Regions from separate parts of the Clostridium sp. 19966 genome, predicted to be linked through region 1. Evidence: predicted binding sites of a transcription regulator. Region 1 holds the regulator's gene; the other holds the start of a gene.

Region 1 (15,866 bases):
AATCTATATTTGTAAATAAAAGGTATATAAAAAGTAAATTGATTACAGCTGCAGTGGAAAACGCGTTAAAATCATTTTTGATGATAAATAAATTTCCTTTTTTTGTTGTATTTTTAGACATATACCCTGAATATATAGATGTTAATATTCATCCTACAAAAGCAGAAATTAAGTTTAAAGAAGATAGAGAAATATTTAAACTTGTTTTTGATGGAGTTCATAGCGGACTTAGAGAAAGCTTAAAAGAAAAGTTTGAGCTACAGCTTAAAAATGACATAAACGAATTAGAAAGCAATAGTCCTATTTTAAAAGAGTCTTTACCTGATGATAGTAACTATTTTAAAAATAATTCAGTCATTCCAGTTGAACCTATTACAATAGATCTTCCTTTAGATTTAAAGAAAAACTCTGATTCGCTAAACTCTTATACAAAAATATATGATCAAATAACACAAAATGATTATATAAAAAGTAATAAAAGTGAAAACATATCTGAAAATCAATTAGTTTATAAAGAGGAAAGTGCTAAGTTCCCCGATTTAAAATATATTGGAACTTTTAATAACACCTACATAATGTGCGAATATGCTTCAGAATTATATATAATTGATCAGCATGCTGCTCATGAAAGAATTATGTTTGAAAAGTATAGAAAGGAAATTGGAGAAGGTACAGTTACATCACAAATACTTCTTTCACCGGTTGTATTAGAACTTTCAGCAGAAGATTATTTTATATATTCCGAAAATGATGAAATTTTTAAAAATGCTGGTTTTAATATAGAAGTTTTTGGAGATAATACTATAACTATAAGAGAAGTTCCTTATATACTTGGAAAGCTTGAATACAAAAATATGTTTCTTTCTATGATTGATAGCATAAAAAATTCATCCAGCGCCAAAACTGTGGATATAAAATATAATAATATTGCTACTTTAGCCTGTAAATCAGCAGTTAAAGCTAATCATAAACTAAATGAACAGGAAATAGGTGCACTTTTAAATGATTTAAGATATGCTGAGGAGCCATTTAACTGTCCCCATGGGAGACCTACTATAATAAAAATGACACTATATGAACTTGAAAAAAAGTTTAAAAGAATTCAGTAGATATAATAATTATTATGTAAACTAAACAGGAGATAAATTAATGAAACCTAAAATAATAATTATAGCAGGGCCTACGGCTGTTGGCAAAACAGATATATCTATTAAGTTAGCGCACATGCTAGACACGGAAATAATTTCAGCAGACTCTATGCAAATATACAAAAGGATGGATATAGGATCTGCAAAAATTTCGCCAGAGGAGATGAGTGGAGTTCCTCATCATATGATTGATATAATAGAACCTTGGGAAAGTTTTAGTGTTGCTGATTTTAAAGAACAATCCGAAAAAATAATTTCATCGATGATACAGCATAACAAAATTCCATTAATAGTAGGCGGAACAGGTCTATATATAGACTCTTTAATTTGCAACTATAATTTTACGGATGCAAATAAAGATGAAAATTATCGACTTTATTTAGAAAACTTGGCTAATGAAAAAGGAGCTGAGTATATATTCCATATGCTTCAAGCTGTAGATTTTGAGGCTAGCTTAAAAATTCATAAAAATAATGTAAAACGAGTTATAAGAGCATTAGAAGTATATAAGCTAACCGGCAAGCCTTTTAGCCAGTTTGAAATTGATGAATCAGCTAAATATGATATACCTTATGATGTGTTGTATTTTGTACTTACAATGAAAAGAGAAGCCTTATATAATCGCATAAATTATAGAGTAGATAAAATGCTGGAATTGGGACTTATTGAAGAGGTTAAGCAATTGAAATCTTTCAATTGCAATGCAGATATGCAATCCATGAAAGGTATAGGATATAAAGAAATATTATATTATTTAGATGATAAATATACGCTTGAAGAAGCCATTGAATCTATAAAAAAGGGCAGCAGAAACTATGCAAAAAGGCAGCTTACTTGGTTTAGAAAAGATAGCAGAGTTCATTGGATAGAAAAAGAAAATTTTCGTTCTGATAATGATATTCTTACTTACATGATAAATTTAATAAAAAAATAATTCATATATTAAAAGGATTTTTTATAATTATATAGAATTAATAAAAAAAGAGGTATTTGGAGGGATAACATAATGAATAAAACAACTAACAATTTGCAAGATATTTTTTTAAATAATGCTAGAAAGAATAAAATAGTAGTGACAATCCATCTAGTGAATGGATTTCAATTAAAAGGCTTTGTAAAAGGTTTTGATAATTTTATTGTGGTTTTAGATAATGATGGTAAGCAGATGATGATATATAAGCATGCTATATCTACAATCACTCCAGGAAGAAACATACTTTTTAACAATACAAACGAAGATGAAAATATAGAATAATAAAAAAGAATAGGCTGTAATTGCCTATTCTTTTTTTATATGCTAATATTGTTACGGAGGTATGTGAACATGAATATTAACACTAAAGATTTTTTAAAAAGCAAATATAAAATAAAAAATGAAATCATAGAACTTATTGAGAGAGCAGAAAAAGAAGTAGCTGAAGAATTTGAATACTATGATGATATAAAGCAACTAAATCAATTAAAAGTATTAGCAGCTTTTCAAGATGAAAGAATAAGTGAATCACACTTTACTAATAGCACTGGCTATGGCTATGGAGATATAGGTAGAGACTCTTTAGATAAGGTCTTTGCTCAAGTCTTTAATACAGAAAGCGCACTAGTTAGACCTCATTTTGTTAATGGTACTCATGCTATAGGAACGGCTCTATTTGGTAATTTAAGACCTGGCGATACTCTACTGACTATAGGAGGATTACCTTATGATACATTACATAATATAATAGGAATTAGCGATAAAGAAAAGCTTGGTTCTCTAAGAGAATACGGAGTTAAATATAAGCAAATTAATTTATTAAATGATACTTTTCAATTAGATAAAATAAAGTTTGAATTATTAAACGATTCATCGATAAGACTAATTCATATTCAGAGATCTACTGGTTACGGATGGAGAAAATCATTTTCAATAGATCAAATAGAAGGAGTCATAAAATTTATAAAATCTATAAGAAATGATGTTATTTGTTTCGTAGATAATTGTTATGGAGAATTCATAGATATAAAAGAACCTACAGATGTAGGTGCAGATTTAATGGCCGGATCATTAATAAAAAATGCTGGAGGAGGTCTGGCTCCTACAGGTGGATATATTGTAGGAAAGAAAGAATTTGTTGAACAAGCATCCTATAGATTGACTGTTCCCGGAATAGGAGGGGAGTGTGGTTCAACTTTTGGAGTTATGAGACAGCTTTTCCAAGGGTTATTTTTAGCTCCTCATATATCTATAGAAGCTGTAAAAGGGGCTGTGCTGTGCGCTAAACTCTTTGAGTTAGCAGGGTTTGAGGTGTTGCCTAAATACAATGATAGGCGAAGCGACATAATTCAAGCTATAAAATTTAACGATAAAAATAAACTGATAAATTTTTGCAAGGGTATTCAGAAGGGATCGCCTATAGACTCTTTTGTAGAATGTGAACCTTGGGATATGCCAGGGTACAATGATCAAGTAATAATGGCTGCTGGCGCTTTTGTGCAAGGAGCCTCCATAGAATTATCTGCCGATGCTCCAATAAGAGAACCTTATATAGCATATTTACAAGGTGGATTAACTCTAGAACATGTAAAAATAGGGTTGATGATTGCTTTAAATAATATACTTTAATCAAAAAAGAAAGCTGCAGTAGTTTACTCAGCTTTCTTTTTGTTAATATGCTCTATAAAGACCAACAAGCCTTCCAAGAATTTTACAATCTTTAACAATTATAGGATCCAAATCTTTGTTTTCAGGTTGAAGCCTTATATGGTCTTTTTCTTTATAAAAAGTTTTTATTGTTGCTTCATTATCAATGAGAGCTACTACTATATCTCCATTATCAGCAATATCTGTTTTTTCTATTATCGCCATATCTCCATCTAAAATACCAGCTTCTATCATACTAACACCTTTAACATTTAGTATAAATAATTGATTATTATTTTTTACATAATTTAAAGGTATGCTGAAAGTATCTTCTATATTTTCAAAGGCTAAAATAGGCATACCAGCAGTTACTTTGCCTACAATAGGTATATTTATCATTTCTCTTTTACTGTTTGCTAATTCCGTTATCTCTAAAGCTCTTGGTTTAGTAGGATCTCTTCTGATTAAACCTTTCTTTTCTAATCTTTTTAAATGACCGTGAACAGTTGAAGTTGACTTAAGTTCTACTGCTTCACATATTTCTCTCACTGAAGGTGGATATCCCTTATCTTCGGTATATTTTTTTAAAAAATCGTATACTTCTTTTTGCTTAGTATTTCGTTCAGTCATAGTAATACACCTCTCAATCATAAATTAATTATAACATTATTTATATCAAATATCAAACTTACGTTCTATTATTTATTTTTCTATTGAAATTTAGTTCTTATTTCATTATACTATTGTAAGTGTAGGATATTATAAATTAATTTTATAATATATAATATTGTAAAAGGAGATACTTTTATGAGTAAAATGTGTTTATTTAATTCAAATAAATTATGTAATGACTGCGGTGAATGTAATATCTGTGATTTAGATAGCAGCAAAATTTGTGATAATTGTGGTAAATGTTTAGAAGAAAATAATGATGATTACAGAGAAGTTATAGTAGACAGTATAGAAGAAGATACTATGCAAGAGGAACTCGTTTTAGACGTAAGGGATGAGTTCGATGATAACTCTGATCCTGTAGAATATATAGAAGATGTAACTGGCTTAGGCGAAACCCTAGAAGATAAAGACAATGCTATTTTTGAAGAGTTATTTCCTGGATTTTTTATATCAAAGCATTTAAAGAAAAGCGATATATAAATCACACAATTAGAATTATAGAGCTTAAGAAATCAAAAGCCTTAAGCTCTATAATTCTACTACATATCATTTAAAGGGTTTGAATTTACAGCCTGTCTCAATTTATCATCATCAACATGAGTATAAATTTGTGTAGTGGATATATTTTCATGGCCTAAAATCATCTGAAGGCTTCTTATATCAACTTTTCCGTGCTTATACATAAGTGTAGCTGCAGTGTGTCTTAACTTATGCGGAGTATATTTTTGCTCATCCAATCCTGCTTCTCCAATATATTTTTTAACAATTCTTTCAACCGTTCTTTTATTAATTCTGCATTTCCTTTCGGAGACAAATAAGGCATCTTTGTGTTGAGAAGGAATTTGCGTTTGCTTTTTGCTTCTTTCTATTATGTAATTATTTAAAGCACTAATACAGGAATTATTTAAATATACAGTTCTTTCTTTATTTCCTTTACCTATTATAGTTAAAGTATCTCCTTTTATATTGCTAATATTGATACCGCACAATTCAGATAAACGCATTCCACAATTTAAAAACAATGTTATAATGCAATAATCTCTAACATAATTGGAATCTGTTTTATCCATTTTAGTAAGTAAAGCTTTGCTTTCATCCAAGGTTAAATATATAGGATGTCTTTTTTGAATTTTGGGGGATTCTAATTCAAGGGTAGGGTTTTCATCTAAAAATTTAGCCTTTCCATATAAATATTTGTAGAATGATTTCAAAGTAGCTACTTTTCTAGCTCTAGCATATGTACCATTGTTTCTATAATTTTCAGCAAAAGAAAGAAACGCAAATAAATCAGCTAATTTAATTTTCTTTATAAAATTATCATCTATATCGTTAATTTCTATTTCTTCAAATTCTAAATTTTTGTCTGCTAAACCCTTGTATATTTTCATAAACCTAAAAAAGGTAAGCAAGTCTACCTTATATGCATTTATAGTATTGGGAGACTTTCCTTTTATAGTTGATAAATAATTTACAAACTCTATAACTCTTTCAGGAAACCTTGTATCAGATATAATATTAAAATCATATTTCATACTTATACCAAACCTCCATAGGGGATAATTAAAGTTTTATGAGCATCAATAAACGCTTCTATGTTAATTATAGCATAAATTCCATACTTTTTTCAACCACATGTCGCTAAATGGTTATTTAGCGACGTATATTTAAGGTAAAATAGATCATATTTCTTTAAGTTTTATTGCTTTTGCAGCTATAATCCCAATTCCCTTTTATAAAATTTAATAAACAAATCATCAAATTATATTTGTTGTCGTAAAAAAATTATTAAAACAAATAATGTTGAATATCTGCTAAAGCGCGTTTTTACTTTATATATAGTAATTGTCGTTTATTAAGCTATTTATGCAGAAAATTTCTTTTTTCATTTTTGCTGATTTATTTTGCATTTATAACTTATGTATATTTATACCATTATTTCCCATCCACAGATTGAGTATAATTACGAAAATTATATATATAAACATTTTAATCCCAATTTGTGGATATATATCTTTTATAATTTTTTATAAAAAAATAGAATTCTCTTATACAAGAGAATTCTATTTTTAATAATTTTATTTTTTATAAATTAATTTCAGCATGAACGCCGATTATATCTTTATTAGATTCCAATATAGGTTTTACACACTCATTAACAAAATCGTCAACCTGAGAAGGAGCTCTCCCTACAAATTCAGAAGGATCAATGATATCAAGAATTTCTTTTTCACTCATATTGAAACCTTCATCATTAATAATTCGTTCTATCAAATCATTGTTTTTGCCTTCTTGTTTAACTCTAGAAGCAGCAGCCATAGAATGTATTCTAATTCTTTCATGTAATTCCTGTCTATCCCCACCTTTTTTAACTGCTTCCATAAGTATATTCTCAGTAGCCATAAAAGGTAATTCATTTTTTACATGAGACTCTATAACTTTCTCATAGACAACCATATTTTCTGATATATTTAAATATAAATTTAACACTCCATCCAAAGCTAAAAAGGCTTCAGAAACAGATAATCTCTTATTGGCAGAATCATCCAATGTTCTTTCAAACCATTGAGTTGAAGCTGTTATGGCTGGATTCATTGCATCAACTATAACATATCTAGATAAAGCGCTTATTCTTTCAGATCTCATAGGGTTTCTCTTATAAGCCATAGCTGATGAGCCAATTTGATTTTTTTCGAAGGGTTCTTCTACTTCCTTCATGTTTTGTAGCAGCCTTAAATCATTGCTAAATTTATATGCACTCTGAGCTATTTCTGATAAAGTATTTAAAACTATTGAATCAAGTTTCCTTGGATACGTTTGACCTGTAACCATATAAGAAGCTTCAAATCCCATGCTCTTGCATACCATTTGATCAAGTCTTTTTACCTTATCCTCGTCATCGTTAAATAGATTCATAAAACTAGCTTGAGTACCCGTAGTTCCTTTAACGCCTAATAATTTAATATTGCTTATAGCAAAATCTAGATTTTCTAAATCCATGGTAAGATCTTGAATCCATAAGCACGCCCTTTTTCCAACAGTTGTTAATTGAGCAGGTTGCAAATGAGTAAATCCAAGAGTAGGCATTTTTTTATATTTTACAGCAAATTTAGTAAGAGCAGCTATAACATTAATTAGTTTTTTTCTTATCAGCAATAAAGCTTCTTTTATAATTATTATATCTGTATTATCGCCTACATAACAGCTTGTTGCTCCTAAATGAATTATTCCTTTAGCAGATGGACATTGAAGTCCATAGGCATATACATGACTCATAACATCATGTCTAACTTCTTTTTCTTTCTTTTCAGCATCTTCGTAATTTATATTCTCAGCATTAGCTTTAAGTTCATTAATTTGCTCAGCTGTTATATTCAGCCCCAAATCCTTTTCGTTTTCTGCTAAAGCTATCCAAAGTTTTCTCCAAGTCCTAAACTTCATATCATCTGAAAATATATAACTCATTTCTTTTGAAGCATATCTAGCATTAAGCGGTGTATTGTATAAATCTCTCATTTTTAGCCTCCTTAAATGATCTTTAATATTAGTATTTAATAATTTAAAATAAAATTCTTTTTCTGTAAAGTACTCAGTTCTATATGCAATTATAGATAATATAATTCTATTATAATAATCTTATTTAATACTGTAGGAGGTTAATAAATATGTATAAATTAAGCCTGCCAGACAAGATTACTATTATATTGGTGCTGATTGGCGCATTAAATTGGGGTTTTATTGGAATAGGCAACAATGATTTCAATATAGTTGCACAGATTGCAAATGCTTTCGGATTTGCTTCTTCTGTTGTAGAAAGAATAATTTATTTAGTAATTGGCCTATCAGCATTAAATGTAATATATCTGCTTTACATATTAAAGCATAATAAATTTAATTAAACCACCAACATAACAAAGAGGGGACCAAAAGGTTCCCTCTAATTAATTATTCTTCTAAAGAATCAACAAGTTTTATTAATTCTTCTACAGCTAAGGTTTCATCATCTCCTGAAGCTGTAATCGTTATGTTTGAATTTCTAGATACTCCTAGGGATAAAACACCTATAAGGCTTTTGACATTAGCCTTTTTTCCATTATACTCAACTGTTATGTCTGATTTGAATGATGACGCTTTTTTAACTAAAAGAGTTGCCGGTCTAGCATGTAACCCGGTAGCACTCTTTACACATACTTCCTTACTTACCATGTAAATTCCTCCCTATTTTAATGTTACAGTCATAAATGTGTCTTTAGCTTTATTAGTTTTAAAATTTATATCAATAGTTTCTATGATTTCGGAGTTAGTAATTACTAACGGAGTAACTGTTGATGCTTGCATTTCAACAAACTCTCTATCAAAAAACAGAATCTTATCTCCAGCTTTTACTTTTTCTCCAACTTTTACATAAGAAGCAAAACCTCTTCCTTCCAATTTAACCGAATCAATACCTACATGTATTAATAATTGAAGATTGTCCTCGGTTTTGATTCCAATTGCATGCTTTGCATCATATACAAGAGTTATTTCTCCATCAACTGGTGAATAAACAAAATTACCTTTAGGTCTTATAGCAGCACCATCCCCCATTATCTTTTTATTAAAAAGATAATCGTTTACCTCTGTTAAGGCTAACACTTCGCCATCAATTGGTAAAAGTAGTTTAACTTGTTTTCCCATAGCATAATCACCCTTTACTAAAAATTACTTCTTAATTAATAATATATCACGATTTTTCTAATATTAAAATGTTTTAATATTAAATGACTATTTTTTTTATAAATTTCTCTATTCTATCCAATCCGTTTTTTATGTTATCCATAGAAGTTGCATAGGATAACCTTATGTAATCGTCAGCTCCAAATGCAGCACCAGGTACTACAGCAACTTTTGCTTCTTCTAAAAGTACACTAGAAAAAATAGTAGAATTTAAGATAGATTCTCCATTTATATATTTACCATATAAGTCTTTAACTTTTAGCATAACATAAAAAGCACCCTCCGGCCTTACACATGTTACATATGGGATAGCTTTAATTCTGTCAACCATATAATCACGTCTAGCATTAAATTGTTCTTTCATATATGCTATAGTATCTTGCGGACCAGACAGAGCTTCAACAGAAGCGTACTGAGTTATGGAATTAACATTCGATGTTGTATGGCTTTGGATGCTTCCCATTAGCTTTATAATTTCTTTTGCACCTGCTGCATATCCAATTCTCCATCCAGTCATAGAATATGTTTTTGAAAATCCATTTATAACTACAGTCCTATTATACGCATCTTGAGATAAAGATGCAATACTTATATGGGTAGAATCTCCATATATTAATTTTTCATATATCTCATCAGAAATAATAATAAGATTATATTTTTCTGCAAAGCTTGCAATCATTTCTAACTCTTTTTTACTATAAACTGCACCAGTTGGATTATTAGGACTATTAATTATTATAGCTTTAGTTTTACTAGTAACAGCTGCTTCTAGATTATCAAGTTTGTATTTAAAACTATCTTTCTCATCAGTATCTACATATACTGGAACTCCTCCATATAATGAAATAAGTTCAGGATACGTAACCCAGCAAGGCTTATTTATTATTATCTCATCATCCTTATTTAGTATTGCTTGAAAAACATTAGATAGACATTGCTTTGCGCCAGTAGAAACTATTATTTGCGATGTGCCATAATCTAAATTGTTATCTCTTTTAAATTTCTTTACTATTTCCTGTTTTAATTCTATTATGCCCGAAGATGGCGTATATTTAGTAAATCCATTATCCATAGCTGATTTAGCAGCTTCTATTATATTCTGCGGTGTATTAAAATCAGGTTCACCTGCTCCAAAACTAATAACATCAATACCATTCTTTTTCATTTCATTAGCTTTTGCAGTAATTTCTAAGGTTATTGACGGTTGCAACTTAGAGGCAAGATTAGAAAATTCCATTTTTCACCCTCCAATATAGATTAAACTAGAAGTTAATATGTACTTTATTAAATAATTACATATAAAATATATCATTAATAAGCTATATTGTAAATATATTATTAATGATATATAGGTTAACTAAATAAAAAAAACAGACCATTAAGGTCCGTTATTTATCTTGGCTGAATTATGAACTTAATAGCAGTTCGCTCTTCTCCTTCTATCACAATATCTGCAAATGCAGGAACACATATCAAATCTATTCCAGTAGGAGCAACAAAGCCACGTGCTATAGCTATTGCTTTTACAGCCTGATTTATAGCACCAGCTCCTATAGCTTGTATCTCAACTTCACCCTTCTCTCTAAAAACACCTGCTAAAGCACCTGCTACAGAATTTGGGCTAGATTTTGCAGAAACCTTTAATACTTCCATATTTGTACCTCCTTAATTACTATATAGAAAAGTAAATCTATTATATATTTCTACAAATTATTAAAAACTCCTTTTAAACTTTGTAAAAAATATATTTTTTTACAAAATTTAAAAAGGAGTTTTGTTTTCAAACTTATCTTATTTATTTTGCATAGTCAATAGCTCGGGTCTCTCTTATAATATTAACTTTTATTTGGCCAGGATATTCTAATTCATTTTCTATCTTCTTAACTAAATTCCTTGCCATTTCGATTGCCCCTGCATCATCAATTTGATCTGGTTTAACCATAATTCTAATTTCTCTTCCTGCTTGGATGGCATATGACTTTTCTACGCCTTCATATGAATTTGCAATCTCTTCGAGTTTTTCTAATCTTTTAATATATGCTTCTAAAGTCTCTCTTCTTGCACCTGGTCTAGCTGCAGATATAGCATCAGCTGCTTGAACTAATATAGCTTCTAAGCTCTGCATCTCTACATCACCATGATGAGCAGCTATAGCATTTACCACTATAGGAGTTTCATGATACTTTTTAGCAATATCACCACCAATAAGAGCATGTGGTCCTTCAATTTCATGATCTACTGCTTTTCCTATATCATGTAAAAGCCCCGCACGTTTTGCAATGGTGGAATCTAAACCAAGTTCACTAGCCATAAGTCCTGCTAAATATGCTACTTCTAAAGAATGTTTTAAAACGTTTTGACCATAACTTGTTCTGTACTTTAATCTTCCCAAAAGCTTTGTAAGCTCTTGGTGCAATCCATGTACTCCAGTTTCAAAGGTTGCTTGCTCTCCTTCTTCTTTTATGTCATTTTCAACTTCTTTTTTAGCTCTATCAACCATTTCTTCAATTCTAGCTGGATGAATTCTTCCATCAATTATTAACTTTTCAAGAGCTATTCTTGCTACTTCTCTTCTAATAGGATCAAAGCTTGAAAGTATAACAGCTTCAGGAGTATCATCTATTATTAAATCAACGCCTGTTAATGTTTCCAATGTTCTTATGTTTCTACCTTCTCTGCCTATTATCCTACCTTTCATTTCGTCATTAGGTAAAGCAACCACATGTACCGTTGATTCAGACACATGATCTGCCGCACATCTTTGAATGGCTGTAGTTATTATGTCTCTAGCTTTTTTGTCACATTCTTCTTTGGTTTTGGTTTCAAATTCCTTTATCATTACAGCAGAATCATGCTTCAATTCAGCATTTAACTCTTCCAAAAGAAGTTGTTTAGCTTCCTCAGAGCTAAGCCCTGATATTTTCTCTAATTCTTCTCTTTGCTTTGTATAGATTTCATTTACACTTTGCTGAAGAGTTTCAACCTCTTGAAGCTTATGGTTAATAGTTTCTTCTCTTTTTTCAAGCATATCGCTTTTCTTATCCAAGGATTCTTCTCTTTGTAAAATTCTTCTTTCTAATCTTTGAATTTCACTTCTTCTTTCCCTTGATTCTTTTTCAAAGTCAGTTCTTAATTTGTGAACCTCTTCTTTAGCTTCTAAAACTGCTTCCTTTTTAGTGGAATCCGCTTCTCTTTTAGCAGATTCCAAAACCTTAGCAGCTTCTTCTTGAACTCTAATGATATTTTTTTCAACTAAACTTTTCCTTACTAAGTACACAGCAAACAAAGCTGCTGATACTATAATAAATATTAATATGCCCATACCGATTTCAAATTCCATACGAACACCTCCTTTGCTTTTTTGCGTAAATTTTAGCAATCAATTATGAAAGCTAGAAAAGGTGTCATATATAACATCGATAATATTTTACTATGATAAACCAGTATTTGTATTTATTTTATATTATATTTTATATAATGTCAAGTTATAGATATTTAAGTACAGCAATAAACAGTATATTTAATTTATGTGCTTTTCTTTAACAAATAAAAAATCCAAGTATGCAATTTTTAAATAATACATAATTGCAATCACTTGGATAAAATAGTTTTTAAAATTTGAGACGATAATTTTTACTAAGAAATCTTATTTTTCTTTATTATTTTTTGTACCAGCATCTTTTATATCTTCTTTTTCCTTCTTATCATTTTTAGCCATAAGAGGCAATTCATATTTTTTTCTTATCATATTTTCTATTTCAAGGGATAAATCATAATTCTCTTTTAAAAATTGCTTAGAATTTTCTCTTCCTTGGCCAAGCCTAATATCATTGTAAGAAAACCATGCACCACTCTTTTGTATTATCTCTTCTTTTACGCCAACATCTAATATATTTCCTTCTCTTGATATTCCTTCATTATACATTATATCAAACTCTGCTTGCTTAAATGGTGGTGCAACTTTATTCTTTATAACTTTAACACGAGTTCTGTTACCAACAACATCTTCTCCTTGCTTTATAGAATCTATTCTTCGAATATCCATTCTAACTGATGCATAGAATTTTAGTGCTCTACCACCTGGTGTTGTTTCTGGATTTCCAAACATAACTCCTACTTTTTCTCTAAGCTGATTAATAAATATAGTTATGCATTTAGATTTGTTTATTGAACCTGCCAATTTTCTTAGTGCTTGTGACATAAGCCTCGCTTGAAGTCCTACATGTGAATCTCCCATTTCTCCTTCAATTTCAGCTCTAGGAACTAATGCGGCAACAGAATCCACCACTATAGTGTCTATAGCATTTGATCTTACTAATGCTTCAGCTATTTCTAAAGCCTGTTCCCCAGTGTCTGGTTGTGATACTATTAAGTTATCAATATCTACGCCTAAGGCTTTTGCATAAGAAGGATCCAATGCATGTTCAGCATCTATAAATGCAGCTGCTCCACCTTTTTTTTGAGTTTCAGCTATTATATGAAGCGCTACAGTAGTTTTACCTGAGGATTCAGGACCATATATCTCCACTATTCTTCCCCTAGGAACTCCTCCAATTCCTAAAGCTATATCCAAGTCCAAGCATCCTGTAGAAATAGAGTCTAAATTTAGCACACTATGTTCTCCTAATTTCATAACAGAACCTTTTCCAAATTGTTTTTCTATCTGACTCATTGCTGCCTCTATAGCTTTTAACTTATCCATATCCATATTACCCATAAGTATACCTCTCTTTCCGAACAAATGTTCCATATAAATTATAAATCATTTAATTTATTTAGTCAACCCAAAATATGTTATGCCTACAATTCGTAACATGAAATTTTTTAAACGATTAAGAAGTAAAAAGTAAGGGTGAAGAGTTTGTGAGAAATCATCTTTTGAGGAAGTCGATTTCAATTTGTAAATTCGCTAAATGGGAATTTTAGCCATAGCTTTTAACTCTTAATTCTTCTTTATTATTTTTCATCTACAAATTATTAATTATAATTTGTAAATTACGAATTGAAGATGTTATATGTAAGTAAATTTCATCCTTTCCAACATATTTTATAATAATTTAAAACAAAGAAGCTCCTACAAAATCAAGGAACTTCTTAACAGTCTTTTTAATTATTGACATTTATTTATTAATTATACACTACTTTTCTGTTTTAATGACATGTCTATTTTTTATAAAATAATCAAATCCGGAAAAAAGTGTTATTATAACTGCTATCCATAAGGCTATTGGTGATACTACAGTTAAAAACTCTTTTAATCCTGGGTATTGAAGTATAAAATTAGTTAATTCTTTCTGTTGAGTGACATTGACTTGTAGTAGGCATAAAATAATAGCCACTATCTGAGCCACAGTTTTCAGTTTTCCCCATAACCCAGCAGCCAGAACAATACCTTCACTTGCTGCAATAGATCTAAGACCTGTTACTGCTAATTCTCTAGCTATAATTATTATGGCAGCCCATCCTGGAATAACCCTATATTCCATTAATGAAATAAAAGCAGCTGTCACAAGAAGTTTATCAGCCAACGGGTCCATAAGTTTACCAAATTTAGTAATTTGATTTCTGCTTCTAGCTATATAACCGTCGAGTTTATCAGTTAATGCTGCTAATATAAAAACTAAAGTTGCTAATATAGTTCCATAAGGTATACCTCTAACTGCTATAAATATCAAGAACACTGGTATTAAAAAAATTCTAACTACAGTAAGTTTATTTGCAAGATTCATAGTAAACATCTCCTACTAAATCATATTCAAGAGCATCCGTTACTTCTACTTTTACAAACTCTCCTATTTTAAGTTCCGACTCTGATTTTACATATACTATTCCATCAATATCAGGACACATATATTGATTTCTTCCTATAAAATAATTGCCGTCATACTCTTCTATCAATATTTCATAGCAATTACCTATTTTGTTTCTATTATTATCAGCAACTATCTGCTTTTGAGTAAGCATTATTTCTTTTTCACGTTTAATTTTTATATCATCTTCAATTTCTCCAGTCATGTTAGCTGCCGCAGTTCCTTCTTCGGGAGAAAATCTGAAAACTCCTAAATTATCAATTTTCTCTTCTTTAACAAACTCTTTTAATTCGTTAAAATCGGATTCAGATTCGCCTGGAAATCCAACAATAAAAGTAGATCTTATGGCTATATTAGGAATTTTGCTTCTTAACTTTCTTATTACGCTAAGTATGTCTTCTTTACTGCCTCTTCTCCCCATCCTTTTAAGCACATTATTACTTATATGCTGTATAGGTATATCTATGTATTTGCATACTTTAGGGTTGTTTTGAATTTCATCGATAAGATCATCAGTTATTTCTTCTGGATAACAATATAAAAGTCGTATCCAATGTAAATTTTCAATCTTAGAAAGTTCTTTTAATAGCACAGGTAAATTTCTTCGCCCATATATATCAATTCCGAACATAGTTGTATCTTGAGCTACCAATATGATTTCTTTTATACCTTGCTCCACAATATTTTTTGCCTCATCAACTATATTCTCTATAGATCTGCTTCTGTATCTGCCACGTATACTTGGTATAGCGCAATATGTACAATTATTGTTGCATCCCTCTCCAATTCTAATATATGCATAATTTTTTCCTGTAGAAATTATTCTCTTTCCTTCGTTTATAAAATTATTTTCATTAGAAGAACATAGTAGTATTCTATTTTTATCTTGATAAAACTTAT
Region 2 (15,866 bases), on a different contig from region 1:
TTAACTCTCTTATTTTCTCTGTTAATAACCCCTTAAGAATGTCCGGCTGGCTAATAAATGACTGCCAAAGATTTACCACTTCTGCAGAGAAAATTCTTGAATTGCTTCTGGTAAACCCAGATATAAAGAATGCTCCTAATGCTTTAGATGTGGAGAAGCTTACTGGTGATATAGAATTTAAGGACGTCAATTTCAGTTATGATGGTGAAAAAATTCTTGAGAATATAAATCTTAAGGTAAAGGCTGGAGAAACCATAGGTATAGTTGGTGCCACAGGTTCTGGTAAAACTTCTATCATAAATCTTTTATGCAGATTCTATGATTGCAGCAGCGGAGGTATTTATATAGGCGGAACTAACATAAAGAATATAAATCTTCAGTGCCTTAGAAGAAATATCGGTGCAGCAATGCAGGACATATTCTTGTTTTCAGATACTATTGAAGGAAATATAGCTTACGGAGTTCCAGAAACTTCTATTGAAACTGTAAAGGATTCCGCTGAAAAAGCTCAGGCTGCAGATTTTATAAAGGATCTGGAAGATGCATATGATACCATCATAGGTGAACGTGGAGTTGGTCTTTCCGGTGGGCAGAAGCAGAGAATTTCTCTTGCCAGAGCCTTGATAAAGGATCCTTCAATTCTGATTTTGGATGATACAACTTCCGCCGTAGATATGGAAACTGAGCATGAAATACAAACTATGCTTAATAAATATAAAAATAACAGAACAACCTTTATAATAGCTCACAGAATATCTTCTGTTAAGAAAGCCAACAAAATTATAGTTATGGATAATGGCCGTATAGTTGAAGAAGGAACTCATGATGAGTTGGTTGCCAATAAAGGCTATTACTACGAGGTATTTAAAAATCAATATGGGAGCGAGGTGATATAAATGGCAAGAAATAAGTATGATGTGGATGAAGAACTAGAACGTGGTTTTAATTTCCAATATCTTAAAAGGGTTTTTAAATATTTAGTTCCTTATAAGAAAGAGATGATTTTCACTCTGATTATAATGCTTTTATCCTCCGTAGCTGGACTAACTGGTCCTTACTTGGTTAAAATAGCTTTAGATAATCAAATACCTAATAAAGATGTTAAAGGATTAATTATTGTTGCAGTAATATTTCTATTAACTCAAGTTATTAATTTAGTGTGCTTGAAGATTAAGATAAAAAAGATGAATTATGTTGGTCAAAATGTCATCTTTAATCTTAGAAAAGATTTATTTGAGCATCTTCAAAAATTACCTTTTACCTATTACGACAGCAGACCTCATGGAAAGATTCTTGTTAGGGTGGTTAACTATGTAAACAGCCTTAGCGACCTTCTATCTACGGGTATCATAAACCTTTTTACAGATACTTTTTCTCTATTTGTAATAATAGGCTTTATGCTGGTTATAAATGTTAGGCTTACAATAATAACTTTACTAGGACTTCCTGTATTAATATTTGCCACTTTTCTTATTAAAACTGCTCAAAGAAAGGCCTGGCAAATACTTAGTAACAAGTCTTCCAATTTAAATGCCTACATACATGAATCTATCTGTGGAATGAAGGTAACTCAAAGCTTTGCAAGAGAAAAAACTAATTCTGAAATCTTTTATAACTTGAATGAAAGCTATAGAAAATCTTGGATGAGATGCGTAGAAATTCAATTTTTAATGGGACCTTTTGTTGATAATATATCTTCCTTGGTTTCCGCAGCTATTTATATACTAGGAATCAAATGGATTGGAGGCAGCATATCCGTTGGTGTGCTTGTTGCTTTCATAGGATATATAGGCAGATTCTGGACTCCTATTTCAAATATAGCTAATACCTACAATGACATAATTAATGGTATGGCTTATTTAGAGAGAATATTTGAAACTCTTGATGAGGAGCCGACTGTGAAGGATATACCTAATGCTTCAACAATGCCCGAGATAAAAGGTGATCTAGAATTTAAGAAGGTTAATTTTTCTTATGATGAAGGTCACAGAATACTAAAGGATGTATCTTTCAAGGTTCCCGCTGGAAGCTCTATAGCATTGGTTGGACCTACTGGAGCTGGTAAAACTACTATAATAAACCTTATCAGCAGGTTCTATAACATAGATGATGGAGCTGTCTTGATTGACGGAACCGATATAAGTAAGGTTACTCTAAACTCCTTGAGAAAGCAAATGGGTGTTATGCTTCAGGATTCCTTTATTTTCTCAGGTACGGTAATGGACAATATAAGATATGGAAATCTTACAGCTTCAGATGATGAAGTTATTGCAGCGGCTAAAATAGTCCGAGCTCATGACTTCATAAAATCTCTTGATAATGGATATAACACCATAGTTAATGAAAGAGGTACCATGTTCTCAGCAGGTCAGAGACAATTGATAGCCTTTGCAAGAGCTCTTTTGGCTAATCCTGCTATATTAATACTTGATGAAGCTACCTCAAGTATAGATACAAATACAGAAATTCTGCTTCAACAGGGTCTTCAAGAACTTTTGAAGAATAGAACTTCCTTTATAATAGCTCACAGGCTATCTACAATCAAGAACTCAACCAGAATCATGTATATTGATAAAGGTACTATTGTGGAAGCTGGTTCCCACGATGAGCTTATGGAATTAAAAGGCGAATATTACAATTTATATCAATCTCAATTTAAGTATTTAGCTTAATTAGGGGCACCTCAAGTTGCCATCACATTTAGTCACAAAAAATAGTAGATGAAATTTCATCTACTATTTTTTGTGACATAAGGCAGATGCAGCATCCACTATACTGCATCTTCACCTATTATTCTTACTTCAGTTTTCAATTCCACTCCATAGCATTCATGAACAATTTTCTGCACATGTTCTATGAGCCTTAATATATCCATTGCTGTTGCATTTTTCTTATTAATAATAAAACCTGAATGCTTCTCCGATACCTGAGCGCCCCCTACACAGTAACCTTTTAAGTTACAATCTTCTATGAGTTTCCCGGTATAATAACCTTCTGGTCTTTTAAAAGTACTTCCTGCAGAAGGATATTCAAGAGGCTGCTTGTTACTGCGCCTGTTTTGAAAATCATCTATCAATTCTTTTATCTTACTGTATTCCCCATGCTCAAAAGAAAAAACCGCTTCTAGAACAGTACAAGAATTCTTAAGTACATAGCTATTTCTATAGCCAAACTCCATTTGTTCATTAGAAAGTCTTTTTATATCACCTTGTCTATCAACAATTAAGGCACTTTCTAATACATTTTTAATTTCACTAATGTAAGCTCCGGCGTTCATGGCAACCGCACCGCCAATGCATCCTGGTATACCGCAAGCAAATTCAAAGCCTGTTAAACTGCTTTTTAACGCCTTATCTGAAACATCACTTAAAAGTGCGCCGCTGCCGCATATAATCTTGTTGTCCTCAACTTTAATACTATCTAATTTCACAAGTTTAATTACAACTCCGCGAAATCCCCCATCCTTTACTATAAGGTTCGATCCATTTCCCATTATAAAATATGGTATGTTGTTACTGCTGCAAATCTTAATAACCTGCTGAACCGCCTCATTGTTTTCAGGAGTTAATAGTATATCTGCTGGTCCCCCCACTTTAAAAGATATATGCCTGCTCATAGGCTCATTCAATAGTATATTTTCTTCTCCCACAATAGCAGTGAAATCAGAAATAAGACCACTATACCTATTCATCTTTTTTCCCCTATCTTAATTGATTTAAACCTAAAATAACAACATTAATAGTATACCCTAACTGTTTTTATCCTTCAAGTGCTGATGAAAAAAGTTAAACACACTTTCTGCAGATTTTTTATCCATGGAAGGCGCTTTTGCTAATTCTTCTAAAGTTGCATTTTTTATCTTATCTATGGAGCCAAAGCTTGACAACAAAGCCTTTCTTCTCTTCTCACCCACATTAGGTATCTCATCCAGCACAGAATGAAGCACCCTTTTATCTCTTAAAGTTCTATGGTAAGTTATAGCAAATCTATGCACCTCATCCTGTATTCTAGTTATAAGCTGCATCACACCAGAGTTTGATTCTATAGGCAATTCTATATTGTTAAATATTAGTCCTCTAGTATTATGATTGTCATCCTTAACCATACCGCATACAGGAATATCTATTCCAAATTTGTTTAGCACTTCTAAAGCTACATTAACTTGCCCTTTACCACCGTCCATAAGTATCAAATCAGGAAAAATGCAAAATTTACCCTTGCTGAACTCTAAATTTCTTTCCTGAATCTTTTTTACTTCCTCTAATCCATGTTCGAATCTTCTTTCTAATATTTCCCTCATGCTATCATAATCATTAGCACCTAAAACTGTCTTTATTTTAAACCTTCTATAATCACTGTTTTTAGGTTTTCCCCCCTCAAACACTATCATGCTGCCTACGGAATCAAAGCCCTGTATATTTGATATATCATAGGACTCTATTCTGAAAGGAGCCTCTTCCAAGTCCAAAATCTCACCGAGCCCTGCAATAGCTTCACTATTTATCTGCTTATCCCTTATGAGCTTTATTTTAAACTGTTCCAGCATAGCAGTGGCATTCTTTTTAACCATCTCTAAAAGCTGCCTTTTTTCTCCTCTTACAGGAACCTTAACAGAAACCTTGCTTCCCTTTTTCGTGCTGAGCCATTCCTCTAAAAGCTCTCCATCTTCCACAGAAGGTACAAATATGTGCGCTGGAATGAAAGGTGTTCCACCATAAAATTGCTTTATGACCTGAGCTATAATACTGCTCTCTTCTTCATCTCCTGTATTCTCAAGGATGTAATGCTCTCTTCCAACTATTTTTCCTTGCCTTAAGAAGAATACTTGAGCGCAGGTATCTTTTCCATCACCATATATATCTATATAATCTTCATCTTCAAAGTTTCCTATGATTATCTTCTGTCTTTCCTGGACTTTTATCAGCACATTGATTTTATCTCTCAAAGCCGCAGCTCTTTCAAACTCCAAATTTTCAGAAGCCTCGTTCATTTGCTGCTTAAGCCTTCTTACGAAATCAGTGTCTTTTCCTGAAAGAAGGTCTATTACATCTTGAACAATTTCACTGTATTCTTCTCTATTTATATATCCAGCGCAGGGTGCCTTGCAAAGCCCTATATGATAGTTGAGACAAGGTCTTGTTTTTTCTCCTGCTTCCGTTATATTCCTTTTGCAGGTTCTTAAGGGGAAAATCTTTTTTACTATATCTAAAGTCTCGTACACCACTGAAGCATCCGGATAGGGTCCAAAATACTTGTTCCCGTCCTTAACATAATTTCTTACAACGAAAGCTCTTGGGAACTCTTCATTAGTAGTAATTTTAATAAAAGGATAATGTTTATCATCCTTTAAAAGAATATTATATCTAGGCCTGTATTTCTTTATGAGGTTACATTCTAATATAAGAGCTTCTCTTTCAGAATCTGTAACTATATATTCAAATTCAGCTATATTCTTAACCATGGCCTTAACCTTGGAAGTATGATTAGAAGAATTCTGAAAATATTGTCTTACTCGATTTTTAAGTATTTTTGCCTTTCCTACATAAATAACTTCACCTAGTGAATTTTTCATTATATATACGCCCGGCTTATCAGGCAGCATTTTAAGCTGATACTCAAAGTCAAACATAAGTCTCACATCCTCTAGTCAATATAGCGAAACAAAATTTATTTTCCAAGTGCTGTTTTTATTACTCCTGAAGTTATTTGGGCAGCAGCTATACCACCCTGTCCTCCATCCTCTACAATTACTGCTACTGCAACTGTAGGATTACTATAAGGTGCAAAGCCTATAAACCAAGCGTGTGGCGTAGAATTTCCGTCATCACTGTGGTCCGCTGTTCCTGTCTTTCCAGCTACTTCAACACCTGCTACACTGGCAGCTCTTCCTGTTCCAGAGGTTACAACTCCTCTCATATAGGAACCTATCTCGGCAGCTATATCCTTGGTGGTGACAGTATTTAAAATTTCCGCCTGCACTGTACTGATGGTTTTTCCATCATAAGTCATCACTTTTTTTACCAGGTTTGGCTTCATCATTACTCCCCCATTTGCAACAGTGGAAGCTACTAATGCCATCTGCATAGGAGTAGCTAATATGCTGCTTTGTCCTATACCACTTTGAGCTATATTTCCAGGCTCCGTACTCGGTATAGTAGGAAATCTGCTGTTATCCACTATAATGCCATTACCTTTAATACTTTTATTAAAGCCATAGGATTCTGCCGTAGCCTTAAGCTTACTGTTTCCAAGCCTTCCTGCTATAGTTCCAAATACAAAATTACTTGAAACTTGAAGTGCCTGTTTTAAATTAATATCTCCATTAACTTCTCCTCCAAAATTGCTAAGAGAGTATTTTGAGTTAAAATACAGTTTTCCTGTATCATGAAATATTTCATTATCTATCCCTGGCAAATTCTGAAGAGCAGAAGTTGTAGTAACTACCTTAAAAGAAGATCCAGGGGGATATAAGCCAGAAACTGCCCTATTCAGCAAAGGCCTGTTTTTATCACTATTTATGCTGCTCCATATAGTATCTAAATTGTTAGGATCAAAGGAAGGCTTAGATACCATAGCCAATATTTCTCCTGTTTTAGGATTTAATGCAACAACTGCACCTTTTCTGTCTCCTAATAAATCATAAGCAGCCTTTTGAACATTAGAATCCAAAGTAGTTTCTATGCTATGACCTACTTTTTCCTTATCAACGCCTTTATTCTTCCAAAGATCCCAGAAAGAAAGTTCGTTATCGGCCATAAGATCATCATCATAGGTGCTTTCAAGACCAGTGATTCCATATTTCTGGTTTACATATCCAAGAGCATGAGCAAATAGTGCACCTCCTGTATATTCCCTCTTCTGTGTTAATGTATTTATCTTCTCGCTTTTAGTGAGTGCGGTCATATTCCTATCATATATTGTTCCTCTGAGCACCTCATTTCTCTTTGCCCAAAGTCTTTTATTATTCGTGTTTTTAGCTACTGATGGTCCTTTAACTACTATGAAATAAGAGAAATAAGATATTAAAAGACAAAACAGTAAAAAGAATATTATAAGCACCTTTTTTATATTTTTAGATATATCGTCCATATTCTAGCCTCCTCTCTAAGCATCTTCTGAAATTTTCTGTAATATGCCAAGTGCAAAGAAAATTGTCAGCATAGATGTTCCTCCATAGCTTAAAAGTGGCAATGTTATACCTGTAAGAGGTATTGCACCTACAACTCCTCCTATTATGACTAATACTTGGCTTGCAATCATTACACTGTATCCGGCTGCTACTAACTGAGTAAATCTATCTTCTATATAAAAGGAAACTCTAAGACATCTATAGAATAGCAAAAAATATATGAGTATTATGCCGAATCCTATGAATGTCCCAAATTCCTCACAGATAGCTGCAAATATAAAGTCACTATCTGCCACAGGTATGTATCCTGGATACCCCATGCCCAAGCCGCTGCCTAAAAATCCTCCAGAAGCTATAGCAATAAGTGATTGTACAAGCTGATACCCTTTATCTGTAGGATCAGCCCATGGATTTCTCCAAATATCAACTCTTAATCTTACATGAGCAAATAATCTATAACTTATATATGCTCCTATGGCAAATAATATAAAACCTACAAGTACGTATTTGCCTTTAGAGGTTGATATGTAAAGCATAGTTACAGAAATACAAAAGAATATCAATGCCGATCCCAAGTCTTTTTGAAGTACCATAAATCCCAAGGTAGCCATAACTACTAAAGCTGGCTGAATTAAATCCAAAAAAGTTTTATACTTGCTGAGAGCACTAGCTAAGTAAAGCACAAGAAATATTTTTCCTATTTCAGAAGGCTGAAACCCAAAGCCTCCTACATATACCCAGTTTTTAGATCCGTATTTAGTAGTACCTATGAACTCAGCCATTGCCATGAATATTAAAGTTCCTACCAAATAAATCATCTGATACTTAGAGTAATTCCTAATATCGGGAAGTATTACTACAATAAGTATAAACATGGACATTCCCAGCACAAACCATACTATCTGCTTTATGGCTTCTCCAGAGCTTATTCTATATATCATGGCTATACCTATAACTGACAGTATAGCTGTGAACTGTAATATGTACTTATCACCATCAGGAAAAAACTTTCTTATTACTATATACGCATAAGTTACTAATAAGCATACTATTCCTGCAATTATCAGTGCACCTTTATCAAAAGGCTGTTTAAGAATAAAAAGGTTGCCAAATATAGCAAATGTCAGCAGGTATGTCATAAATAGCAGCCCAATTTCACCTCTTCTACTTTTCATCCAATCACCCCGAATCCTATCCAATCACTCTAAAGACAGTATTCCCTATCTTTATTTCGTCTCCTACTTCTACAGTAACTTTATCTGTTATGTTACCACCATTAAGTTTGGTGCCATTAGTGCTTCCAAGATCCTCTAGTATAAAATCATTATTTTTAACATAGATTCTGGCGTGATGTCCCGAAGCATAAGGATCATTTATTATCACGTTATTCTCTTCTTTTCTTCCTATAGTTAATCCAGCACCTACCGGAACTATACTTCCTCTTTTCAAATTGGAGTTTTCACTTACGTATTCCACTTCAAGTCCTAGAGATTTTCTTAATATTTTCTTTTTATCACTATTGTTTACATCCTTGTACATTATCCTTAAGGACATGAAAATTATTATGAATATTATGGATATAAATACCGCTATAAAAATAGGTCTAAGCAATTTAGCATAATCCACCATAACTACACCACCTCAATTAATTTAAAGACTAGCATATTTTTATGCTAGTCTAAAATTTATTATAACATTTTTTTGAGATATTGTCCTGTATAGGAGATTTTATTCTTGCATATTTCTTCAGGAGTTCCGCTGCAAATTACGGTTCCTCCTTTATCTCCGCCTTCTGGTCCTAAATCTATTATATGATCTGCGCATTTTATAACATCTAAATTATGCTCAATTACCACTACTGTATTTCCTACATCTACTAGCCTTTGAAGTATCTTTACCAATCTATTTACATCATCAATATGAAGACCTGTAGTAGGCTCATCCAAAATATACAAGGTCTTTCCTGTACCTCTCTTAGAAAGCTCGTAAGCTAGCTTTATTCTTTGAGCTTCTCCACCGGAAAGCTGAGTGGAAGGCTGACCTAATCTTATATATCCCAGACCTACATCATAAAGGGTCTGGATTTTATTTTTTATTCTAGGCATATTCTCAAAGAAATCCAGTGCTTCCTCCACTGTCATATTGAGCACTTCATCAATATTCTTGCCTTTATATTTTACCTCAAGAGTCTCTCTGTTATACCTCTTACCCTTGCAGACTTCACAAGGAACATAAACATCAGATAAGAATTGCATCTCTATTTTAATTATTCCATCACCAGAACAAGCTTCACATCTTCCGCCTTTTACATTAAAACTGAATCTTCCCGGCTTATAGCCTCTCATTTTTGATTCTGAGGTGCTAGAAAATACATCTCTTATTATATCGAACACACCAGTATAGGTTGCTGGATTGGACCTAGGTGTTCTGCCTATAGGGCTTTGATCTATATCTATTATTTTATCAATATTTTCATATCCTGTTATTTCCTTATGTGCTCCTGGAAATACCTTTGATTTATTTATAATTTTATTTAGTCCTTTATATAGTATTTCATTTACAAGAGTACTTTTCCCTGATCCTGACACTCCAGTTACAGCAGTTAATACTCCTAAAGGAATTTGTACATTTATATTCTTTAAGTTATTTTCTTTTGCTCCCTTTATCTTTATAAAGTTTCCATTGCCTTTTCTTCTTTCTACAGGCACTTCTACCTTTTTTTCTCCTGTAAGATATTGACCTGTTATGGACTCACTGCATTTTTTAACTTCCTCAAGAGATCCGGCAACTATTACCTCTCCGCCGTGTTCTCCTGCTCCAGGTCCTATATCTACAATAAAATCTGCTTCTTTTATTGTATCTTCATCATGCTCTACCACTACTAGAGTATTTCCTATATCTCTCAAGTGCTTAAGAGTTGCAATAAGCTTATCATTATCTCTCTGATGCAAGCCTATGCTTGGTTCATCAAGTATATATAATACCCCCATAAGGCTGGAACCAATCTGAGTAGCAAGTCGTATTCTTTGAGCTTCTCCTCCTGAAAGTGTTCCTGCATTTCTTGCCAGATTTAAATAATCAAGTCCTACATCTATTAAAAACTGCAGTCTGCTTTTAATCTCTTTTACTATCTGAGCACTTATCATCTTATTCTTTTCAGAAAGCTCTAACCCATTTACAAATTCAAGCTCATCTCTTATTGGAAGCTTGCAGAATTGACTTATATTCTTATCTGCTATTTTTACAGAAAGAGCCTCTGGCTTTAATCTGTCCCCTTTACATTTAGGACATGGATTATCACTCATAAATTGTTCTATTTCGTTCTTTATGTAGTCTGAGTTGGTTTCCATATACCTTCTTCTCATGCTGTTTATTATGCCTTCATAATTATGATTGAATTCCCCCTGAGAAAATTCCTTATCATATTTAACTACAAGCTTTTCACCTTTTGTACCATAAAGAAGTATATCCACAATTTTATCTGAAAGCTTTTCAACAGGTGTATCTAAAGAAAATTTATATTTCTTGGTTAAAGCCGTGAGCACAGCAAAAGTCCAGGAATCTTCCTTCAATCTTCCTTCTCCCCAAGCTGCAATAGCTCCTTCCATGATACTCTTGCTCTTATCAGGAATAATTAAATCTGGGTCTATCTCCATTAAAGTTCCAAGCCCATCGCATTTATCACATTTTCCAAAAGGTGAGTTAAAGGAAAATAATCTTGGTTCTAGGTCATCAATGCTTATACCGCAGTCTGGGCAGGCAAATTTTTCACTGAATAAAATGTCTTCTCCATCTATAATGTTTATTATTACAAGCCCATCAGCTATTTTTAATGCTGTTTCTATAGAATCTGCTAAACGACTTCTTATATCTGGTTTTGCCACCAATCTATCTATGACTGCTTCTACAGTGTGTTTAATATTTTTTTCAAGCTTAACATCATCTTCTGTAAGGTCATACATAATTCCATCTATTCTTGCTCTTACAAAGCCGTTTTTCTTTATATTTTCAAGAACTTTTTCATGTTCGCCTTTTCTTCCTCTGATTATAGGTGCTATAACCTGTATTTTGGTTCTCTCTTCCAAAGAAAGCACCTTATCTACCATAACATCCACAGTTTGCTGGCTTATTACTTTACCGCATTTAGGACAATGAGGCACTCCTATTCTAGCATACAAAAGTCTTAAATAATCATATATTTCCGTAACTGTACCTACAGTAGAACGTGGATTTCTGCTGGTAGTCTTCTGATCTATTGATATAGCTGGAGACAATCCCTCTATGTAATCTACATCGGGTTTATCCATTTGTCCTAAAAACTGTCTTGCATAGGATGATAATGATTCTACATACCTTCTCTGTCCTTCTGCATACAATGTGTCAAATGCCAGGGATGACTTTCCCGAACCTGATAGACCAGTAAATACTACTAGCTTATCTCTCGGAATTTCCAAGCTTACATTCTTCAAGTTGTTTACCCTTGCACCTTTTATCTTTATAGTATTTCCCATCTCACACCTCAACCTTTATTTATTTTATTCAACTTTTTCTTTAACTCCATAAGCTTATCTCTGAGCTGTGCAGCTCTTTCAAACTGCAATTCCTTTGCGGCTATTCTCATTTCAGCCTCAACCTTTTCCATAGTCTTCTCTAAGTTTTCCTTAGTTCCTTCTAAAGCTTCTTCCATAGAGCCATATTCCACACCTTCCTCGGATACCTTGGATACTTCTATAACATCCCTAATATCCTTCATAACAGTGGTTGGAACTATTCCATTTTTTTCATTGTATTCAATCTGAAGCTTTCTTCTTCTATTTGTTTCTCCTATGGCCTTTCCCATCGAATCCGTGATTCTATCCGCATACATTATTACCTTACTCTCACTATTTCTTGCTGCTCTTCCTATAGTCTGGATCAGCGATGTCTCTGAACGTAAAAATCCTTCCTTATCCGCGTCTAATATTGCTACCAATGCAACTTCCGGTATGTCCAATCCTTCTCTTAACAAATTGATACCTACTAGAACATCAAATTCGCCTTTTCTTAAATCTCTTATTATCTTCATTCTCTCTATAGTATCTATGCCAGAATGAAGATAGGTAGTTTTTACATTGAGTTCTTTTAAATACCTTGTAAGATCTTCAGACATTCTTTTAGTAAGTGTGGTTACCAACACTCTGAAGCCCTTAGCCACAGTTTCTTGAATCTGAGTATACAAATCATCTATCTGTCCTGTCACAGGTTTTACAATTATCTCTGGATCCAGCAGTCCTGTAGGTCTTATTATCTGCTCTGCCACTATAGAAGAATTGTTAAGTTCATAAGCTGCTGGGGTGGCACTTACGAAAATAACCTGATTTATTTTTCCTTCAAATTCGTTGAATTGAAGTGGCCTATTATCAAATGCAGATGGAAGTCTAAAACCATAATCCACAAGTGTATTTTTTCTAGATCTATCTCCTGCGAACATGGCTCTAACTTGCGGAAGAGTTACATGACTCTCATCAATAAACAATAGAAAATCATCAGGGAAATAATCTATTAATGTTTGAGGAGGAGTTCCTGAATCTCTTCCATCAAGAATTCTAGAATAGTTTTCTATGCCGGTACAATATCCAACTTCCCTCATCATTTCAATATCAAAGTTTGTTCTCTGCTTTAATCTTTGCGCTTCCAATAATTTATCCTGAGAGGTAAGTTCCTTAAGCCTATCTTCTAATTCGTCTTCTATCTTTTTAATAGCTACCTCTAATTTTTCCTGAGATGTTGCAAAATGCGATGCCGGGAAAATCTGGGTATGTTTTAAATCATGTAGTATTTCACCAGTTAGGATATCAAATTCTCTAATTCTTTCTATTTCATCACCAAAGAATTCAATTCTTATTCCTTTTTGGTTTGTTGAGGCAGGAACTATGTCAAGCACATCTCCCTTTACCCTAAAGGTAGATCTGTGGAAATCTATTTCGTTTCTCTCATACTGCATTTCTACAAGTTTTTTGATAACTTCATCTCTTTCTTTGTTCATACCTTCTCTTAAAGATAAAGAAAGTTTTTTATACTCTTCTGGATTACCAAGTCCGTATATACATGATACAGAGGCTACAATTATAACATCGCTTCTTTCAAATAGTGCGGATGTAGCTGAGTGTCTGAGCCTTTCTATCTCATCGTTTATTGAAGCATCTTTTTCTATATATGTATCTGTCTGCGGAACGTAAGCTTCTGGCTGATAATAGTCATAGTAGGAAACAAAGTATTCTACAGAACTGTCCGGGAAGAATTCTCTAAACTCTGAACAAAGCTGAGCTGCTAATGTTTTATTGTGGGCAAGCACCAATGCCGGCTTTTGCACCCTTTCAATTACATTTGCCATGGTGAAAGTCTTTCCCGACCCAGTTACTCCCAGAAGTGTCTGACCTCTATGACCTTGCTGAAGTGATTCCACAATTTTATCTATGGCTTTAGGTTGGTCTCCCGTAGGTTTATATTTAGATTTTATCTTAAACTCTCCCATTGTACAGCCTCCATTGCTAATATTAAGGTCTATATTAAATGTAAAACATTTACGAATATTTGTTCGATATTAATATTTTATACTTTTGGTATTTGTATGTCAACATACAAATGAGGTATGTTTGTTGCTAAAATTTATCCATCTATTTATGTCACAAAATGTAGTAGATAAGAAATGTTTAATTGCTACTGTAGGATTTATAGCTCTTAGTCACAAAATGTAGTAGATGAATTTATAAACTTAATTCTAACCTTTACTATTTATTATCTCTTAATTAATAGTTATTAATCATTTATAAAATTAAGCGCGCAAAATTTCATATAATATTTTGATTTAAATGATTAAAAAAATTTATTGCGTCAATAATTAAATTAGAACATCAGTTCGATTAATAAAGAATATATAATTTTGAAGATTGGAGTTTAAAAATGAATAAATTAGATATGAATAATCCCTTAGATAATATTGAAAGTACATATAAAAATCCTATATTAAAATCGGCTAACTGGAAAAATGAATTTCTTACAAACCATGATGTAGCTTCCATAATAAATTCTATTAAAAATACTCCTAATGCTTTATCATGCTGTCCTCATTGTAACTCAAACTCTATTATTAAAAACGGTAAAAATAGACTATTAAAGCAACGATATAAGTGTAAGAATTGCGGGAAAATATTTTGCTCATCTACAGGCTCTCCCTTATACCACAGCAAAAAACCTTTAGCTTATTGGATTAATTATTTAAATTGCATGAATAATTGTTTTACTATTAGAAAAAGTGCTAAAGAAGTTGGTATTCATAAAAATACTTCTTTTTATTGGCGACATAAGATTTTGCATTCTCTTTCATCACTACTTCCAGTTAAATTAAATGGTTTAATAGAAATAGATGAAACTTATTTTGATGAAAATCTTAAATCTAATTGCAGCAAATATAATCTGTATAATATATTAAATTGCGGCAAACCAAGAAATAAAGTTTGTGTTCTGTCTTGTGTTGATGAGAATGGTATTATATTTTCTAAAACAGCTTGTTTAAACTCTCCAAATTATTCTATTATAAATTCATTGCTTTCAAATAAAATTCCTAAGAATTCTGTACTTTGTACCAAGAATCATTATAAATATGAAAGCTTTGCCAAAATACATAAATTAGAAATACACAAAATCGCTAGAATATCCTTTAATCCACTTTCAAAATTTAATTTATCCAAGGTAAGAAGCTTTGAAAGCGCACTTCATAATTTAATTTACAGTTTTAGAGGAGTAGCTACAAAATACATGGATTTTTATATTACATGGAATAAGTGGAATTTTATAAACTCTAGAAAAACTCTGTTACAAATTATAAAAAGCACATTGTATGATATTATTCTCTATGGAAGCAATATTAAAATACGCAATTTTAAATTCATATGCAGCATAAACTAATTATTAGATTGCAAATAAACTTTTTAATTCAGAATTGTTTTTATTAAACGTAAAAATAATATTTTTGTTCTTACAATTATTATTCTTTCAAATATTTAATTTATGAAATATCTTGTATGTTCTTAATTATATCTCATAAGCTATAACTACTATTTTTTGTGACTTAACTACATGTAATTTAAAGGTGCAATACTAGGGTGCAATTATAGTAAAATTATGAGCCTTTACCATAATTTATTTTTCTAAAAAATAATGACAAAAAAACCTGTATCAATTTAAGAATCTATATAAATCTTGATACAGGTTATGTATTTAAATATTATTGTTTTTTGTCTTCATCATTATTTTCATCTTTATCATCATCTTCTTTGTTTTTCTTATTAACTATGTTACTTAAAAAATCCGAAAATTTCATATCTTCATATCCTATGACCATACTTTTTTTGGGAACAGACTTTGGAACAAATACAACACCCAATTTTCTAGTTGAATCATATTTATCATTATTTAAAATTTCTTCTCTTCCATACGACCTTTTTAATTTAATTTTCATTATTCCGTTGTAAGAACATTTTATACCTTCAATTACATCAGTCTCTTTTTCAATTTGCACATCATTTATTTCTAATAAAGTGTCGCCGCTCTTTATTCCCATAAAATGTGCAGAAGATTTTGGAGTTACATCCAAAACCATTATACCGTCTCCATCACTTACAAATTTATATTTGCTGCTCTTCTCAAATTTACTTTGAATTTTTAACATTAATTCGTGAGCTAACGGAGCAAAAAT

The links. The regulator LexA, encoded in region 1, represses DNA repair genes until DNA is damaged. The targets are predictions, from matches to a motif close to CNAACANNTGTTNG.
Region 2: the regulator LexA is predicted to act here: its motif matches at 13,696-13,709, upstream of uvrB (excinuclease ABC subunit UvrB).

Annotation. Positions count from the first base shown of each region.
Region 1 covers NZ_JACTOJ010000005.1:149,503-165,368, forward strand. Annotated here, with positions in the region: gene mutL (DNA mismatch repair endonuclease MutL) at 1-1,109, shown strand, start outside; gene miaA (tRNA (adenosine(37)-N6)-dimethylallyltransferase MiaA) at 1,150-2,082, shown strand; gene hfq (RNA chaperone Hfq) at 2,155-2,403, shown strand; gene IAI10_RS06995 (methionine gamma-lyase family protein) at 2,473-3,750, shown strand; gene lexA (transcriptional repressor LexA) at 3,793-4,398, opposite strand; gene IAI10_RS07005 (hypothetical protein) at 4,576-4,923, shown strand; gene IAI10_RS07010 (tyrosine recombinase XerC) at 4,983-5,975, opposite strand; gene purB (adenylosuccinate lyase) at 6,526-7,956, opposite strand; gene IAI10_RS07020 (DUF378 domain-containing protein) at 8,106-8,339, shown strand; gene IAI10_RS07025 (HPr family phosphocarrier protein) at 8,386-8,646, opposite strand; gene IAI10_RS07030 (PTS glucose transporter subunit IIA) at 8,659-9,117, opposite strand; gene IAI10_RS07035 (pyridoxal phosphate-dependent aminotransferase) at 9,197-10,393, opposite strand; gene IAI10_RS07040 (stage V sporulation protein S) at 10,549-10,809, opposite strand; gene rny (ribonuclease Y) at 10,952-12,496, opposite strand; gene recA (recombinase RecA) at 12,803-13,864, opposite strand; gene pgsA (CDP-diacylglycerol--glycerol-3-phosphate 3-phosphatidyltransferase) at 14,295-14,885, opposite strand; gene rimO (30S ribosomal protein S12 methylthiotransferase RimO) at 14,869-15,866, opposite strand, start outside.
Region 2 covers NZ_JACTOJ010000004.1:86,322-102,187, forward strand. Annotated here, with positions in the region: gene IAI10_RS05470 (ABC transporter ATP-binding protein) at 1-896, shown strand, start outside; gene IAI10_RS05475 (ABC transporter ATP-binding protein) at 897-2,672, shown strand; gene murB (UDP-N-acetylmuramate dehydrogenase) at 2,771-3,691, opposite strand; gene uvrC (excinuclease ABC subunit UvrC) at 3,749-5,629, opposite strand; gene IAI10_RS05490 (penicillin-binding transpeptidase domain-containing protein) at 5,668-7,089, opposite strand; gene IAI10_RS05495 (FtsW/RodA/SpoVE family cell cycle protein) at 7,105-8,304, opposite strand; gene IAI10_RS05500 (FHA domain-containing protein) at 8,321-8,758, opposite strand; gene uvrA (excinuclease ABC subunit UvrA) at 8,818-11,640, opposite strand; gene uvrB (excinuclease ABC subunit UvrB) at 11,649-13,643, opposite strand; gene IAI10_RS05515 (IS1595 family transposase) at 14,072-15,076, shown strand; gene IAI10_RS05520 (site-2 protease family protein) at 15,396-15,866, opposite strand, start outside.